2 regions of the Streptomyces sp. NPDC087215 genome follow, and region 2 is predicted to be linked to the other one. Evidence: riboswitches for the same ligand, from Rfam matches in the RefSeq annotation. Region 2 holds a riboswitch; the other holds the start of a gene.

Region 1 (7,134 bases), on a different contig from region 2:
CGGTCTCCCAGGCCAGCCGGGACGGTACGGCCTTCGGGTCGACCGAGTAGAAGTTGCGGCCGGTCGGCAGGACGTTGACCAGACCGCGCAGCGGCGAACCGGAGGGACCGGCCGGGACGAAGCCGCCGTCCAGGGCGTGCACGGCGTGCGTGAGTTCGTCGGTGGTGGCGGCGAGCCTCGGCACGACCTGCTCACAGGCGAACCGCAGCACCGCGTGCACCTCGGGGCCGTACGCGGCGGCCACCGGGGCGACCGCGTCCACGGACCAGTCCGCCGCCTCCATCGCCTCGACCAGCTCGCGGGCCTTCGCCTCCGCCTCGTCGGCGGTGGTCCGGGTCGCGGCCGACTCGTCCAGGCCCAGCGCCTCCCGCAGACCGGGCAGCGCCTGCGTACCGCCCCAGATCTGCCGGGCCCGCAGGATGGACAGGACCAGGTTGACCCGGGCCTCACCGGCCGGGGCGCCGCCCAGGACGTGCAGACCGTCCCGGATCTGGGCGTCCTTGACCTCGCACAGCCAGCCGTCGACGTGCAGCAGGAAGTCGTCGAAGCCGTCGTCCCCCGGACGCTCCTCCAGACCGAGGTCGTGGTCGAGCCGGGCCGCCTGGATCAGCGTCCAGATCTGGGCGCGGATCGCGGGCAGCTTCGCCGGGTCCATGGAGGAGATCTGCGCGTACTCGTCGAGGAGCTGCTCCAGGCGCGCGATGTCGCCGTAGGAGTCGGCGCGGGCCATCGGCGGCACCAGGTGGTCGACGAGCGTGGCGTGGGCGCGCCGCTTGGCCTGGGTGCCCTCGCCGGGGTCGTTGACGAGGAACGGGTAGACCAGCGGCAGGTCCCCGAGGGCCGCGTCGGGGCCGCAGGCGGCGGACAGGCCCGCGTTCTTGCCGGGCAGCCACTCCAGGTTGCCGTGCTTGCCCAGGTGGACCATGGCGTCGGCGCCGAAGCCGCCGTCGTCCGCGCGGGCCGCGATCCACCGGTACGCCGCCAGGTAGTGGTGCGACGGCGGCAGGTCCGGGTCGTGGTAGATCGCGATCGGGTTCTCGCCGAAGCCGCGCGGCGGCTGGATCAGGACCAGGAGGTTCCCGCGCCGCAGCGCGGCGAGGACGATGTCGCCCTCCGGGTTCCGGGAGCGGTCGAGGAACATCTCGCCGGGGGCGGGCCCCCAGTGCTCCTCGACGCGCTCGCGCAGCCCGGCGGGGAGCTCCGCGTACCACCGCCGGTAGTCGGCGGCCGGGATGCGGACCGGGTTCTTCGCCAGTTGCTCCTCGGTCAGCCAGTCCTGGTCGTGGCCGCCCGCCTCGATGAGGGCGTAGATCAGCTCGTCGCCGTCGCCGGAGACCAGACCGGGCAGCTCGTCGGCGGGCCCGAAGTCGTACCCCTCGGCGATCAGCCGGCGCAGCAGGGAGACGGCGGAGGCGGGGGTGTCGAGGCCGACCGCGTTGCCGATGCGGGAGTGCTTCGTCGGGTACGCGGAGAGGACGAGCGCCAGCCTCTTGTCGGCGTTCGGGATGTGCCGCAGGCGGGCGTGCCGCACGGCGGTCCCGGCGACCCGGGCCGCCCGCTCGGGGTCGGCGACGTACGCGGGCAGCCCGTCCTCGTCGATCTCCTTGAAGGAGAACGGGACGGTGATGAGCCGCCCGTCGAACTCGGGGACGGCGACCTGGCTCGCCGCGTCCAGCGGCGACAGGCCCTCGTCGCTCTCCTCCCACGCGGCCCGCGAGGAGGTCAGGCAGAGCGCCTGGAGGATCGGCACGTCGAGCCCGGCCAGCGCGCCCGCGTCCCAGGCCTCCTCGTCGCCGCCCGCCTGCGCCTCGGCGGGCTTGGTGCCGCCCGCCGCGAGGACCGTGGTGACGATCGCGTCGGCGGCGCGCAGCCGGTCGAGCAGCTCCGGCTCGGGGGCCCGCAGGGACGCCACGTACAGCGGGAGGGCCTGGGCGCCCGCGTCCTCGACCGCCGCGCACAGGGCCTCGACGAAGCCGGTGTTCCCGCTCATGTGGTGGGCGCGGTAGTAGAGCACGGCGACGGTCGGGCCGTCCGTCGTGCGGGCGGTCCGCTCCAGCGGGCCCCAGGTGGGGGCGGCGGCCGGGGACTCGAAGCCGTGGCCGGTGAGCAGGACGGTGTCGGAGAGGAAGCGGGCCAGCTGTTCCAGGTTCGCCGGGCCGCCGTGCGCGAGATAGGCGTGGGCCTCGGTGGCGACGCCGACGGGGACGGTGGACGCCTCCATCAGCTGGGCGTCGGGGGCCTGTTCGCCGCTGAGGACGACCACCGGCAGTCCGGCGGCGCGGACCGCGTCCAGGCCCTCCTGCCAGGAGCGGAGCCCGCCCAGGAGACGGACGACGACGAGGTCGGTGCCGTCCAGGAGGCCGGGCAGATCGGCCAGGGGGAGCCGGGCGGGGTTGGCGAAGCGGTACTCCACCGGTCCGCCGGCCGCGCGGGCACTGAGCAGGTCGGTGTCGGAGTGCGACAGCAGCAGGAGCATGGCTACGCAGGCCTTCCTCGGGGTGGTCCGCGCCCCGGGTGGTCGTGTGGACGGCGGGAGTTCCTGGCTCACCTGCCCGGTGGTGCCGGACCGGCTCACAGTGGCGGGACCGCGCCGGAATCGCACCGGGCTTCCTCCCCGGGGTCCTGGGACCCCATGCCGTCTGCATAGTAGAACGTGCCGTCGGCGGGCCGGGGCCGCCGTCGCAGTCGTCCGGATCACACCCGCGAGCCGTCCGGTCCCCCGTCGGTATGCTCGCCGCCATGCCGCCCACCCCGCTCCCGCCGTCCGCGCCCCGCACCCGGGACCGCGGCGACGCGTGCCCGGGAGCGCTGCGCCCGCACTCCGCCGACGACGGCGGGCTCGCCCGACTCCGGCTTCCCGGAGGCCGTCTGACCGCCCCTCAGGTGGAGGTCCTGGCGGCGGCGGCGGAGGAGCTGGGCGACGGACGGATCAGTGTCACCTCGCGCGGCAACGCGGAACTGCGCGGCCTCCCGGACGACTGCGGGGCCGCGCTCGCCGACCGGCTCGCCCCGGCGGGCCTGCTGCCCTCCCCCCGGCACGAACGCGTCCGCAACATCGTCGCCTCGCCCACCGCGGGACTCGACGGACTCGGCCACGGCGACGCGCAGTTGTGGGCCCGCGCGCTGGACGGCGCCCTGTGCGCCGAGCCCCGGGCGGCGGCGCTCTCGGGCCGGTTCCTGTTCGTCCTGGACGACGGGCGCGGGGACGTCGCCGGACTCGGCGGCGATGTGACCTTGGTCGCAGCGCCCGGCGGCACCGCCCTGCTGCGGCTGGGCCCGCTGGCCTTCAGAACCGGGGCCGCCGACGCCGTCCCGGCGGCCCTGGCCGCCGCCCTCGCCTTCCTCGACGCCGCCGACGCCGCCGGGACCGGGGCCTGGCGCCCCCGGGAACTGCCCGGGGCGCACGTACCGGACTGGGCCGGGGCACTGGCCCGCGCCGGGATCGCGGCCGAGCCCGTCTCCGTACCCCCGCCGCCGGTGTCACCGCCGCCCCCGCCGGGCGAACTGCCCGGCGGCACCCCGCACGTCCTCGCCCCGCTGGGCAGGCTGACCGCCGCCCAGCTGCGGGCCCTGCTGCCCGCCGACGAGGTCCGGCTCACGCCCTGGCGCGGAGCGGTCGTCGTCGGCGCGGGCCCCGGCAGGCTGCCCGCGCTCGCCGCGCACGGCCTGATCACCCGGCCCGACGCGCCCGGCACCGGCGTCACCGTCTGCACCGGGCGGCCCGGCTGCGCCAAGTCCCTCGCCGATGTGCGGGCCGACGCGCTCGCCGCGCCCCCGGGCCCGCTGCCGGTGCACTACTCCGGCTGCGCGCGCCGCTGCGGGCACCCCCACGGCGCCCGTACCGAAGTCGTCGCCACCGGTGACGACGGCTACCTGGTGGACGACGTCCCCACCCCCCGCGCCGCCCTGTCCGAGGCGGTCGCGGCGGCCCGCAACCCGGCGACCCACACGAGATGAGCGAGAGCACCACGATGTTCGACTACGAGAAGGACGGGGCGGAGATCTACCGCCGGTCCTTTGCCACGATCCGCGCCGAGGCGGACCTCTCGGGCCTGCCCGCCGACATCGCCCAGGTCGCGGTCCGCATGATCCACGCCTGCGGGATGACCGACCTCGTCCAGGACATCGCGTACTCCCCCGGCGTCGTCACCCGGGCCCGCGCCGCGCTGCGCGCCGGGGCGCCGATCCTCTGCGACGCCCAGATGGTCGCCAGCGGCGTCACCCGCAAGCGGCTGCCCGCCGACAACGAGGTGATCTGCGCGCTCTCCGACCCGGCCGTGCCGGGCCTCGCCGCCGAACTGGGCACCACCCGCTCCGCCGCCGCCCTCGAACTGTGGCGGGACCGCCTCGAAGGCTCCGTCGTCGCCATCGGCAACGCGCCCACCGCCCTCTTCCACCTCCTGGAGATGGTCGCGAAGGGCGGGCCCCGGCCCGCCGCCGTCCTCGGCATACCCGTCGGCTTCATCGGCGCCGCCGAGTCCAAGGACGCCCTCGCCGCCCAGGACCTCGGCCTCGAATACCTCGTCGTCCGGGGCAGGCGCGGCGGCAGCGCCATGACGGCCGCCGCCCTCAACGCCCTCGCCCACGAAGCGGAGATCCAGGCATGAGCACCGCACCGCGCACCCCGGGCAGGCTGTACGGGGTCGGGCTGGGGCCCGGCGACCCGGAGCTGATGACGCTGGCCGCCGTGAGGGCCATCGGGGACGCCGACGTCGTCGCCTACCACTCGGCCCGCCACGGCCGGTCCATCGCCCGCTCCATCGCCGCCGCGCACCTGCGCGAGGACCACGTCGAGGAGCGGCTGATGTACCCGCTCACCGTGGAGACCACCGACCACCCCGGCGGCTACCGGGGCGCCCTGGACGACTTCTACGAGGAGGCCGCCGCCCGGCTCGCCGCCCACCTCGACGCGGGCCGCACCGTCGCCGTGCTCGCCGAGGGCGACCCCCTCTTCTACGGCTCCTACCAGCACATGCACAAGCGGCTCGCGGACCGCTACGACACCACCGTCATCCCCGGCGTCACCTCGGTCAGCGCCGCCGCCGCCCGGCTCGGCGAGCCGCTGTGCGAGGCCGAGGAAGTCCTCACGATCATCCCCGGCACCCTCCCCGAGGACGAGCTGACGGCCCGGCTCGCGGGCACCGACTCGGCGGTCGTGATGAAGCTCGGCCGCACCTTCCCCACCGTCCGGCGGGCCCTGGAGCGGGCCGGACGGCTCGACGACGCCCGGTACGTGGAGCGCGCCTTCATGCCCGGCGAGCGCACCGGCGACCTCGCCGACGTCGACCCCGGCACCGTCCCCTACTTCTCGGTGGCCGTCCTGCCCTCCCGGGTCGACGCCGTGCCCCCCGTACGGGACCGGGGCGAGGTCGTCGTCGTCGGCACCGGCCCCGCCGGAGCGCCCTGGCTCACCCCCGAGTCGCGCGGCGCCCTCGTCAACGCCGACGTCCTCGTCGGCTACACCACCTACCTGGCCCGGGTGCCGGTGCTGCGCCCCGGGCAGATCCGGCACGGCTCCGACAACAAGGCCGAGTCCGAGCGCGCCGAGTTCGCCCTCGACCTGGCCCGCCGGGGCCACCGGGTCGCGGTCGTCTCCGGCGGCGACCCGGGCGTCTTCGCGATGGCCACCGCCGTCCTGGAGGTCGCCTGCGAACCGGCCTACGCCGACGTGCCCGTACGGGTCCTCCCGGGGGTGACAGCCGCCAACGCGGCCGCCGCCGCCGCGGGCGCGCCCCTCGGCCACGACTACGCGACGATCTCCCTGTCGGACCGGCTCAAGCCCTGGGAGGTCATCGAGGCGCGGCTGCGCGCCGCCGCGGAGGCCGACCTGGTCATCGCCCTCTACAACCCGGGCTCGAAGTCCCGTACGCACCAGGTGGCCGCCGCCCGCGAACTGCTGCTGGCGCTGCGCGCCCCGGAGACCCCGGTGGTCGTCGCCCGGGACGTCGGCGGGCCGGAGCAGTCGGTGCGGGTGGTGACCCTGGAGACCCTGGAGCCGTCCGAGGTCGACATGCGGACCCTGCTCCTGATCGGCTCCTCGCAGACCCGCGCGGTGGAACGCGCGGACGGCCGCACGATCGCCTGGACTCCCCGCCGGTACGGGTGACATCCCGGGCGCTCCCCCACCGGACCGGGGGAGCGCCCGGACCGGGCCTCCGCAGAGGCCCGGGAAGGCGTCCCGGACCGGACCGGGAAGGCGTCCCGGCGCTCAAACCCCTGTCGCCTCAAGGGAAAGGGACGGTAAAGTCGCGGGGCGACGGCGGTGGACCGGCCCCACCCGCACCGCCCGTCGACTTCCCCCCGCGCCATCTGTCTCCCGTAGGTCCGGAAAGGGCCCCTTCTTCGTGATGACTCGTCACCGGCTGAGCGCACTGGCCACCTCGGCCGCCCTCGCCGCGTCCGGCGGCCTGCTCGCCGCCGCCCCGGCCACCGCCGCCGTCAGCTGCGCGTCCCCCGTGTGGACGGCGCAGTACTACGCCAACCCCACCTTCAGCGGCGCCCCGAAGCTGACCGCCTGCGACAGCGCGATCGCCGAGAACTACGGCCTCGGCGACCCCGCGGGCGTCACCCTGCCCAAGGACAACTTCTCCGTCCGCTGGTCGCTCACCCGCGACTTCGGCTCCGGCGGCCCGTTCACCTTCACCGCCGAGGCGCAGGACGGCATCCGCGTCTACCTCGACGGCGTCCGCAGGACCGATCTGTGGCGGAACGTCTCCACCACCCAGAAGAAGGCCGTCGCCGTCACCGTCCCGGCCGGACGGCACACGATCCGCGTGGACTACGCCCACTGGACCGGCGCCGCCAACGTCAGGTTCGGCTACACCCCGAACACCTCGGCGACGGTCGACCGGGTCAGGCCGCTCGCACCGGCAGGCGCGTCCGCCGCCTACGACCGGACCCTCAACCGGGTCACCCTGAAGTGGGCGGCCAACAAGGAGATGGACCACGCCGGTTACCGCCTCTACCGGCGGGCCGCCACCACCACGGTGTGGACCAGGGTCAGCAGCCCCACCACCCTGATCACCGCCACCTCGTACGTCAACTCCCCGCCCGCCACCGGGGAGAAGTTCCTCTACGAGCTGCGGGCCGTCGACCGGGCGGGCAACGAGTCCCCGGGCGGCGCCGACCTCACCG
Region 2 (7,134 bases):
GCGGGGAGCGGGTCCGGGGGTCCCCCGGGGGAGTGACATGAGTCTCCTCAGGGGGGTCCCCCGGTCGGATGGTCCGGTCCGGGGAGCGGAACCGGGTGGCGGGGGTGGAACCGGGACAGGTCGTACGTGCCCGGTGTCGTCCGGGATTACCCGGGGTTGCGGGGTGACCGCATCGTGGACAGCGGGTGCTCCGGAGCCGTAAACGGAATCTGTTGACACCGGATAGAGACACCGTCGCGCCCTACCCAGTTCACCTTCCGTTCACCCAGGTTGCTTACGTTCGGCTGGCCACTGACGTCAAACGATTGCCTGGGTAAATGGAACACATCACGCTGCTGCTCGCCATTGTGGTCGTGACAGCTCTCGTGTTCGATTTCACGAACGGTTTCCACGACACCGCGAACGCGATGGCCACGACCATCTCGACCGGTGCGCTCAAGCCCAAGACGGCGGTGGCCATGTCCGCCGTGCTCAACCTCGTCGGCGCGTTCCTGTCCGTGGAGGTCGCCAAGACGATCTCCGGCGGGATCATCAACGAAGAGGGCATCAGAACAGAGGTGATCTTCGCCGCGCTGGTCGGCGCGATCCTGTGGAACCTGCTGACCTGGCTCCTGGGCCTGCCGTCCAGCTCCTCCCACGCCCTCTTCGGCGGCCTCATCGGCGCCGCGGTCATGTCGGCCGGCTGGTCGGCCGTGAACGGCTCCACGATCATCACCAAGGTGCTGATCCCGGCCATCGCCGCCCCGCTCGTCGCCGGTCTCGCCGCGATGCTGGCGACCCGTCTGACGTACAAGATCGGCGCGAAGACCGAGCAGAAGCACACCGCCAAGGGCTACCGGGTCGGCCAGATCGCCTCCGCCGGTCTCGTCTCCCTGGCCCACGGCACCAACGACGCGCAGAAGACGATGGGCATCATCACCCTCGCGCTGGTCACCCAGGGCGTCGTCGCCCCCGGTGCCAACCCGCCCTTCTGGGTCATCGTCTCCGCCGGTGTCGCCATCGCCCTCGGCACCTACCTCGGCGGCTGGCGCATCATCCGCACCATGGGCAAGGGCCTCACCGACCTCCAGCCGCAGCAGGGCTTCACCGCCCAGACCAGCGCCGCGACGGTCATCCTGGCCTCCTCGCACCTCGGCTTCTCCCTCTCCACCACCCAGTCCTGCTCGGGTGCCGTGATGGGTGCCGGTCTCGGCCGCAAGGGCGGTGTCGTCCGCTGGTCGACCGCGACCCGGATGTTCGTCGCCTGGGGCCTGACCCTGCCCGCCGCGGGTCTGGTCGGCGCCGGTGCCGAGTTCCTCACCAAGCAGGGCCCCTGGGGCATCGCCGCCACCGCGGCCGTCCTGATCGGCGGCTCGGCCTACATCTGGGTGCTGTCCCGCCGCAAGCCGGTCGACCACCACAACGTCAACGAGGTCGAGTCCGACGCCCCGGCGGAGCCCGCGGGCGTGGTGACCACCGCGATGGCCGCCGTCACCCCGCCGCCCCCGGCCGGCTCCTTCGCCGCCGTCACGGACGCGGACCTGAAGGCGACCATCCCGGCCCCGGCCCCCATCGACCCGTCCGCTCCCCCGGCCTCCGCCGCAGCGGTGTAAGGAACGAACGACATGAAGATCGACTGGGCGGCCCTCGGCTCCGTGTTCGGAGTCAGCCTCGTGGCCACTCTCGCCCTCGTGGGCCTCTTCACCCTCGGCATCGTCGGCCTCTCCAAGCAGGAGCAGGCCGCCGCGCGGGGCGGCTCCGCCGTCCTGGCCCGCACCGGCGCCTACGCCTGCTTCGCCCTGTGCGTCGCGGCCGTGTCGTACGGCATCTACCTGATCGTCGCCTGACGGTCCACCCCCCGGAGGCCGGGTGGCCGCACCTCGTGTGCGGTCACCCGGCCTCCGTGCGCGTCCGGGCCCTGTCTGTGGTGCTCCGCACAGTGCCCCGCCGCAGGTCAACGGTGAGTTGACGGCTGTTCTCGGGGCGTGGTGGACTGCCGGGGCCAAGACGGCGGCAGAAGAGGAAGTCCGGTGCGAATCCGGCGCGGTCCCGCCACTGTGACCGGATCCGAGGGTCCGGGAGCCAGGAACTCTCGCCGCCGGTGACGTCGATCCAGGGCGCGGACCCTGAGTGAGGACGGAGCGCCATGCCCGGCCGCCCCAGTACCACCGGTGTGTTCGCGTGCGGCACCGCCGCCGGTCTCGCCGTGGACCTGCTCGTCGGCGACCCCCGGAGGGGCCATCCCGTCGCCGCGTTCGGCCGGGCCGCCGCCGCCGTCGAGGACCGCCTCCACCACGACCACCGGGGCTGGGGCACGCTGCACACCGCCGTCTGCGCCGGAACCGCCGCGGCCCTGGGCGCCCTCGCCGCGCGGACCGTGCGCGACCGGCCGTCCGCCGCCGTCGCCCTCACCGCCGTCTCCGTCTGGGCCGTCGTCGGCGGGACGACCCTGGGCCGGGAGGCCCGCGCGATCGGCGGGGCGCTGGCCGCCGGGGACCTGGAGGCGGCCCGGGAGCGGCTGCCGCACCTGTGCGGGCGCGACCCGCAGTCCCTGGACGGGCCCGCGATGGCCCGCGCGGTCGTCGAGTCCGTCGCCGAGAACACCTCCGACGCCGTGGTCGGCGCCCTGTTCTGGGGCGCGGTCGCGGGCGTGCCGGGGCTCCTCGGCTTCCGGGCCGTCAACACCCTGGACGCGATGGTCGGCCACAAGTCCGCGCGGCACCGGCGCTTCGGCTGGGCCTCGGCCCGGCTCGACGACCTCGCGGGCTGGCCCGGCGCCCGGCTGACGGCCGCCCTCGCGACCGTCGCGGGCGGGGACCCGCGCGGGTCCGTACGGGCCTGGCGGGCGGACGCGGCGCGCCACCCCAGCCCCAACGCGGGCCCCGTCGAGGCGTCCTTCGCGGGCGCGCTCGGCGTCCGGCTCGGCGGCACCCTCGCGTACGGCGGCCGGGTCGAGCACCGGCCGGTGCTCAACGCGACGGGCCGGGCCGTCGAGGTGCCCGACATCGAACGGGCGGTCCGGCTGTCCCGCCGGGTCACCGCGCTCACCCTGGCCGTCTGCGTGGGCGGCCGGATACTGACCGACACCGTGAAGCGGAGGACGAAGTGAGGGGTGGGGGGCTGCTGGTCGCCGGTACGACGTCCGACGCCGGGAAGAGCGTCGTGACGGCCGGGATCTGCCGCTGGCTGGTCCGCGCGGGCCTGAAGGTGGCGCCGTTCAAGGGGCAGAACATGTCCCTGAACTCCTTCGTGACCCGCGAGGGCGCCGAGATAGGCCGGGCCCAGGCCATGCAGGCGCAGGCCGCCCGGGTGGAGCCGACGGCGCTGATGAACCCGGTGCTCCTCAAGCCGGGCGGCGACCGCTCCAGCCAGGTCGTCCTGATGGGCCGGCCGGTGGGTGAGATGAGCGCCCGGGGCTACCACGGCGGACGGCAGAAGGAGCTGTTCGAACCGGTGATGGCCTGCCTGGAGGAGCTGCGGAGCAGCTACGACGCGGTGATCTGCGAGGGCGCGGGCAGCCCCGCCGAGATCAACCTGCGGCGCACCGACATCGTCAACATGGGGGTCGCGCGGGCCGCGCGGCTGCCCGTCGTGGTCGTCGGCGACATCGACAGGGGCGGGGTCTTCGCCCAGTTCTTCGGCACGACGGCGCTGCTGGCCCCCGAGGACCAGGAACTGGTCGCCGGATACCTGGTGAACAAGTTCCGGGGCGATGTGAGCCTCCTCGAACCGGGCCTCGACATGCTGCACGGGCTGACCGGCCGCCGCACCTTCGGCGTCCTGCCGTACGCGCACGGCCTCGGCATCGACGAGGAGGACGGGCTGCGCGTCTCGCTGCGCGGCACGGTCCGCGAGTCGGTCGTCGCCCCGCCGGTCGGCGCGGACGTGCTGCGGGTCGCCGTCTGCGCCGTACCGCTGATGTCCAACTTCACGGACGTGGACGCGCTGGCGGCCGAGCCGGGCGTCGTCGTCCGGTTCGTCGACCGGCCCGAGGAACTCGTCGACGCGGACCTCGTCGTCGTGCCCGGCACCCGGGGCACGGTCCGGGCGCTGGCCTGGCTGCGCGAGCGGGGACTCGCCGACGCCCTCGTCCGGCGCGCGGCCGAGGGCCGTCCGGTGCTGGGGATCTGCGGCGGCTTCCAGGTCCTCGGCGAGCACATCGACGACGAGGTCGAGTCGAGGGCGGGGGCCGTCGCCGGGCTCGGGCTGCTGCCCGTACGGGTCCGCTTCGCCCGCGAGAAGACCCTCGCCCGGCCGTCCGGCGAGGCCCTCGGGGAACGGGTCGAGGGGTACGAGATCCACCACGGCGTCGCCGAGGTGCTGGGCGGCGAGACGTTCCTCGACGGATGCCGGGCGGGGTCCGTGTGGGGCACCCACTGGCACGGCTCGCTGGAGAGCGACGGTTTCCGGCGCGCGTTCCTGCGGGAGGTCGCCGCGGCGGCCGGGCGCCGCTTCGTCCCGGCGCCGGACACCTCGTTCGCGGCGCTCCGCGAGGAGCAGCTCGACCGGCTCGGCGACCTGATCGAGGAACACGCGGACACCGACGCGCTGCTGCGGCTGATCGAGGACGGTCCGCCGCCCGGCCTGCCGTTCGTACCGCCGGGAGCGCCGTGAGCGCGGGAGGGCCGCCGGGCGCGGGCGCCCGTACGGCCGTCCCCGCCGGCACCGGAAGCGCGGGGTCCCGGACGGGACGCCCGTGGAGCGAACTCGACGAAAGGACCGGCCGATGAACGCCCGGTATCCGTTCACCGCCGTCGTCGGCATGGACGACCTGCGGCTCGCGCTGCTGCTCAACGCCGTCAGCCCGGCCGTGGGCGGGGTGCTGGTCCGGGGCGAGAAGGGGACCGCGAAGTCCACCGCCGTCCGGGCGCTCGCCGAACTGCTGCCGCCGGTGCCGGTCGTCGCGGGCTGCCGGTTCAGCTGCGACCCGGCCTCGCCCGACCCGGGCTGCCCCGACGGCCCGCACGACACCGCCCCGGCGGCGGAGCGGCCCGCGCGGATGGTCGAGCTGCCCGTCGGCGCCTCCGAGGACCGGCTCGTCGGCGCCCTCGACTTCGAGAAGGCGCTCGCCGAGGGCGTGAAGGCCTTCGAGCCGGGGCTGCTCGCCGCCGCGCACCGGGGCATCCTGTACGTCGACGAGGTCAACCTGCTGAGCGACCACCTCATCGACCACCTGCTCGACGCCGCCGCCATGGGCTCCTCGCACGTGGAGCGCGAGGGCGTCTCCGTGCGGCACGCCGCCCGCTTCCTGCTCGTCGGGACGATGAACCCCGAGGAGGGCGAGCTGCGGCCGCAGCTGCTCGACCGCTTCGGCCTCACCGTGGAGGTCGCGGCCTCCCGGGAGCCCGCGCAGCGGGTGGAGGTGGTGCGGCGGCGGCTCGCGTTCGAGGACGACCCGGCCGCGTTCGCCGCGCGCTGGGCCGACGAGGAGTCCGCGCTGCGGGCCCGGATCGTCGCCGCCCGCGAACGGCTGCCGCAGGTGGTCCTCGGGGACGCGGCACTGCTCCAGATCGCCGCGACCTGCGCCGCGTTCGAGGTGGACGGGATGCGCGCCGACATCGTGATGGCCCGGACCGCGACCGCGCTCGCCGCGTGGGCGGACCGGACCGAGGTGGACTCGCAGGACGTACGGCAGGCGGCGCTCCTCGCGCTGCCCCACCGTCGCCGCCGCAACCCCTTCGACGCGCCCGGTCTCGACGAGGACAAGCTCGACGAGACCCTGGAGCGCTTCAAGGGCGAGGAACCCCAGGGGGACCCGGACGACGAGCCCGAGCCGGACGGTCCGGGCGACGGCGGCCCGGACGGCGGCCCCGGCGGGGGCGTACCGCCGCAGGGCGAGGGGCCGGACACGGTGCCGGACGCCCCGGCGGACGGCGCGGGGCCGGAGGCCCCCGGCCCCGGCGCGCCCGGCGCGCCCGCTGCCGACTCCCCCGCGTCCGCTCCGGAGCCCGCCGCGCGGGACACCGGCGCGGGCTCGGATGCGGGCTCGGATGCGGGCTCGGGCTCGGGTGAGCGCGCCGCCGTCGCCGCCGCGGAGCCGTTCCGTACGAAGGTGCTCAGCGTGCCCGGTCTCGGCGAGGGCGCGGCCGGGCGCCGGTCCCGGGCACGGACCGAGCAGGGCCGCACCACCGGCTCCGTACGCCCCCGGGGGGCGCTGACCAAGCTGCATCTGACGGCGACCGTACGGGCCGCAGCGCCGCACCAGCGGGCGCGCGGCCGGAGCGGGCCCGGACTCGTGCTGCGCCGGGACGACCTGCGGCAGGCGACACGGGAGGGACGGGAGGGGAACCTGGTGCTGTTCGCCGTGGACGCCTCCGGTTCGATGGCGGCGCGGCGCCGGATGAGCGCGGTCAAGGGCGCCGTCCTCTCCCTGCTGCTCGACGCCTACCAGCGGCGCGACAAGGTCGGTCTGGTCACCTTCCGGGGCCGGGACGCCGCGCTCGCGCTGCCGCCGACCTCGTCCGTGGACGCCGCCGCCGCCCGGCTCGAACAGCTTCCGACGGGCGGCAGGACCCCGCTGTCTGCGGGGCTCCTCAAGGCCCACGACGTGCTGCGGATCGAACGGCTGCGGGACCCCTCGCGCCGCCCGCTGCTCGTCGTCGTGACCGACGGCCGGGCGACCGGCGGCGGCGCCGACCCGGTGGCGCTCGCGGCCCGCGCGGCCCGGCTGCACGCCGCCGAGGGCATCGCGTCGGTCGTCGTGGACTGCGAGACGGGACCAGTGCGGCTCGGGCTGGCCCGGGAACTCGCCCGCGAACTCGGCGGCACCGCCGTCACCCTGGAGGAGCTGCGCGCCGACGCTATCGCCGGGCTCGTCAGGGACGTACAGGCGGCGCGTCCGGCCCGCGCGGGGCACTCAGGACAGACCGCACACACCACCAGGAGGGCCGCTTAATGCCGCAGGGACAGCCGACCGTCGTTCCCGACGACGGTCTCACCACCCGTCAGCGCCGCAACCGGGCCCTGGTGATGGTGCACACCGGCGTCGGCAAGGGGAAGTCGACCGCCGCGTTCGGCATGGCGCTGCGCGCCTGGAACCAGGGCTGGCCGGTCGGGGTGTTCCAGTTCGTGAAGTCCGCCAAGTGGAAGGTCGGCGAGGAGAACGCCCTGAAGGCGCTCGGCGAGACCGGCAAGGGCGGCACCGTCACCTGGAAC

Evidence for each region. A riboswitch is a leader RNA that binds a small molecule or an ion and turns the genes downstream of it on or off. The one in region 2 is predicted to bind cobalamin.
Region 1: linked by a shared signal. The riboswitch ahead of cobN (cobaltochelatase subunit CobN) and the one ahead of ACIO92_RS09050 (cobalamin biosynthesis protein) in region 2 are both predicted to bind cobalamin.

What each region holds. Positions count from the first base shown of each region.
Region 1 is NZ_JBIUZD010000003.1:444,381-451,514, reverse strand. It holds gene cobN (cobaltochelatase subunit CobN) at 1-2,476, opposite strand, end outside; cobalamin riboswitch at 2,511-2,655, opposite strand; gene ACIO92_RS11540 (cobalamin biosynthesis protein CobG) at 2,728-3,957, shown strand; gene ACIO92_RS11535 (precorrin-8X methylmutase) at 3,954-4,607, shown strand; gene ACIO92_RS11530 (precorrin-2 C(20)-methyltransferase) at 4,604-6,106, shown strand; gene ACIO92_RS11525 (PA14 domain-containing protein) at 6,348-7,134, shown strand, end outside.
Region 2 is NZ_JBIUZD010000002.1:995,931-1,003,064, reverse strand. It holds gene ACIO92_RS09060 (inorganic phosphate transporter) at 318-1,592, shown strand; gene ACIO92_RS09055 (hypothetical protein) at 1,605-1,826, shown strand; cobalamin riboswitch at 1,952-2,094, shown strand; gene ACIO92_RS09050 (cobalamin biosynthesis protein) at 2,126-3,088, shown strand; gene ACIO92_RS09045 (cobyric acid synthase) at 3,085-4,593, shown strand; gene ACIO92_RS09040 (putative cobaltochelatase) at 4,706-6,874, shown strand; gene cobO (cob(I)yrinic acid a,c-diamide adenosyltransferase) at 6,874-7,134, shown strand, end outside.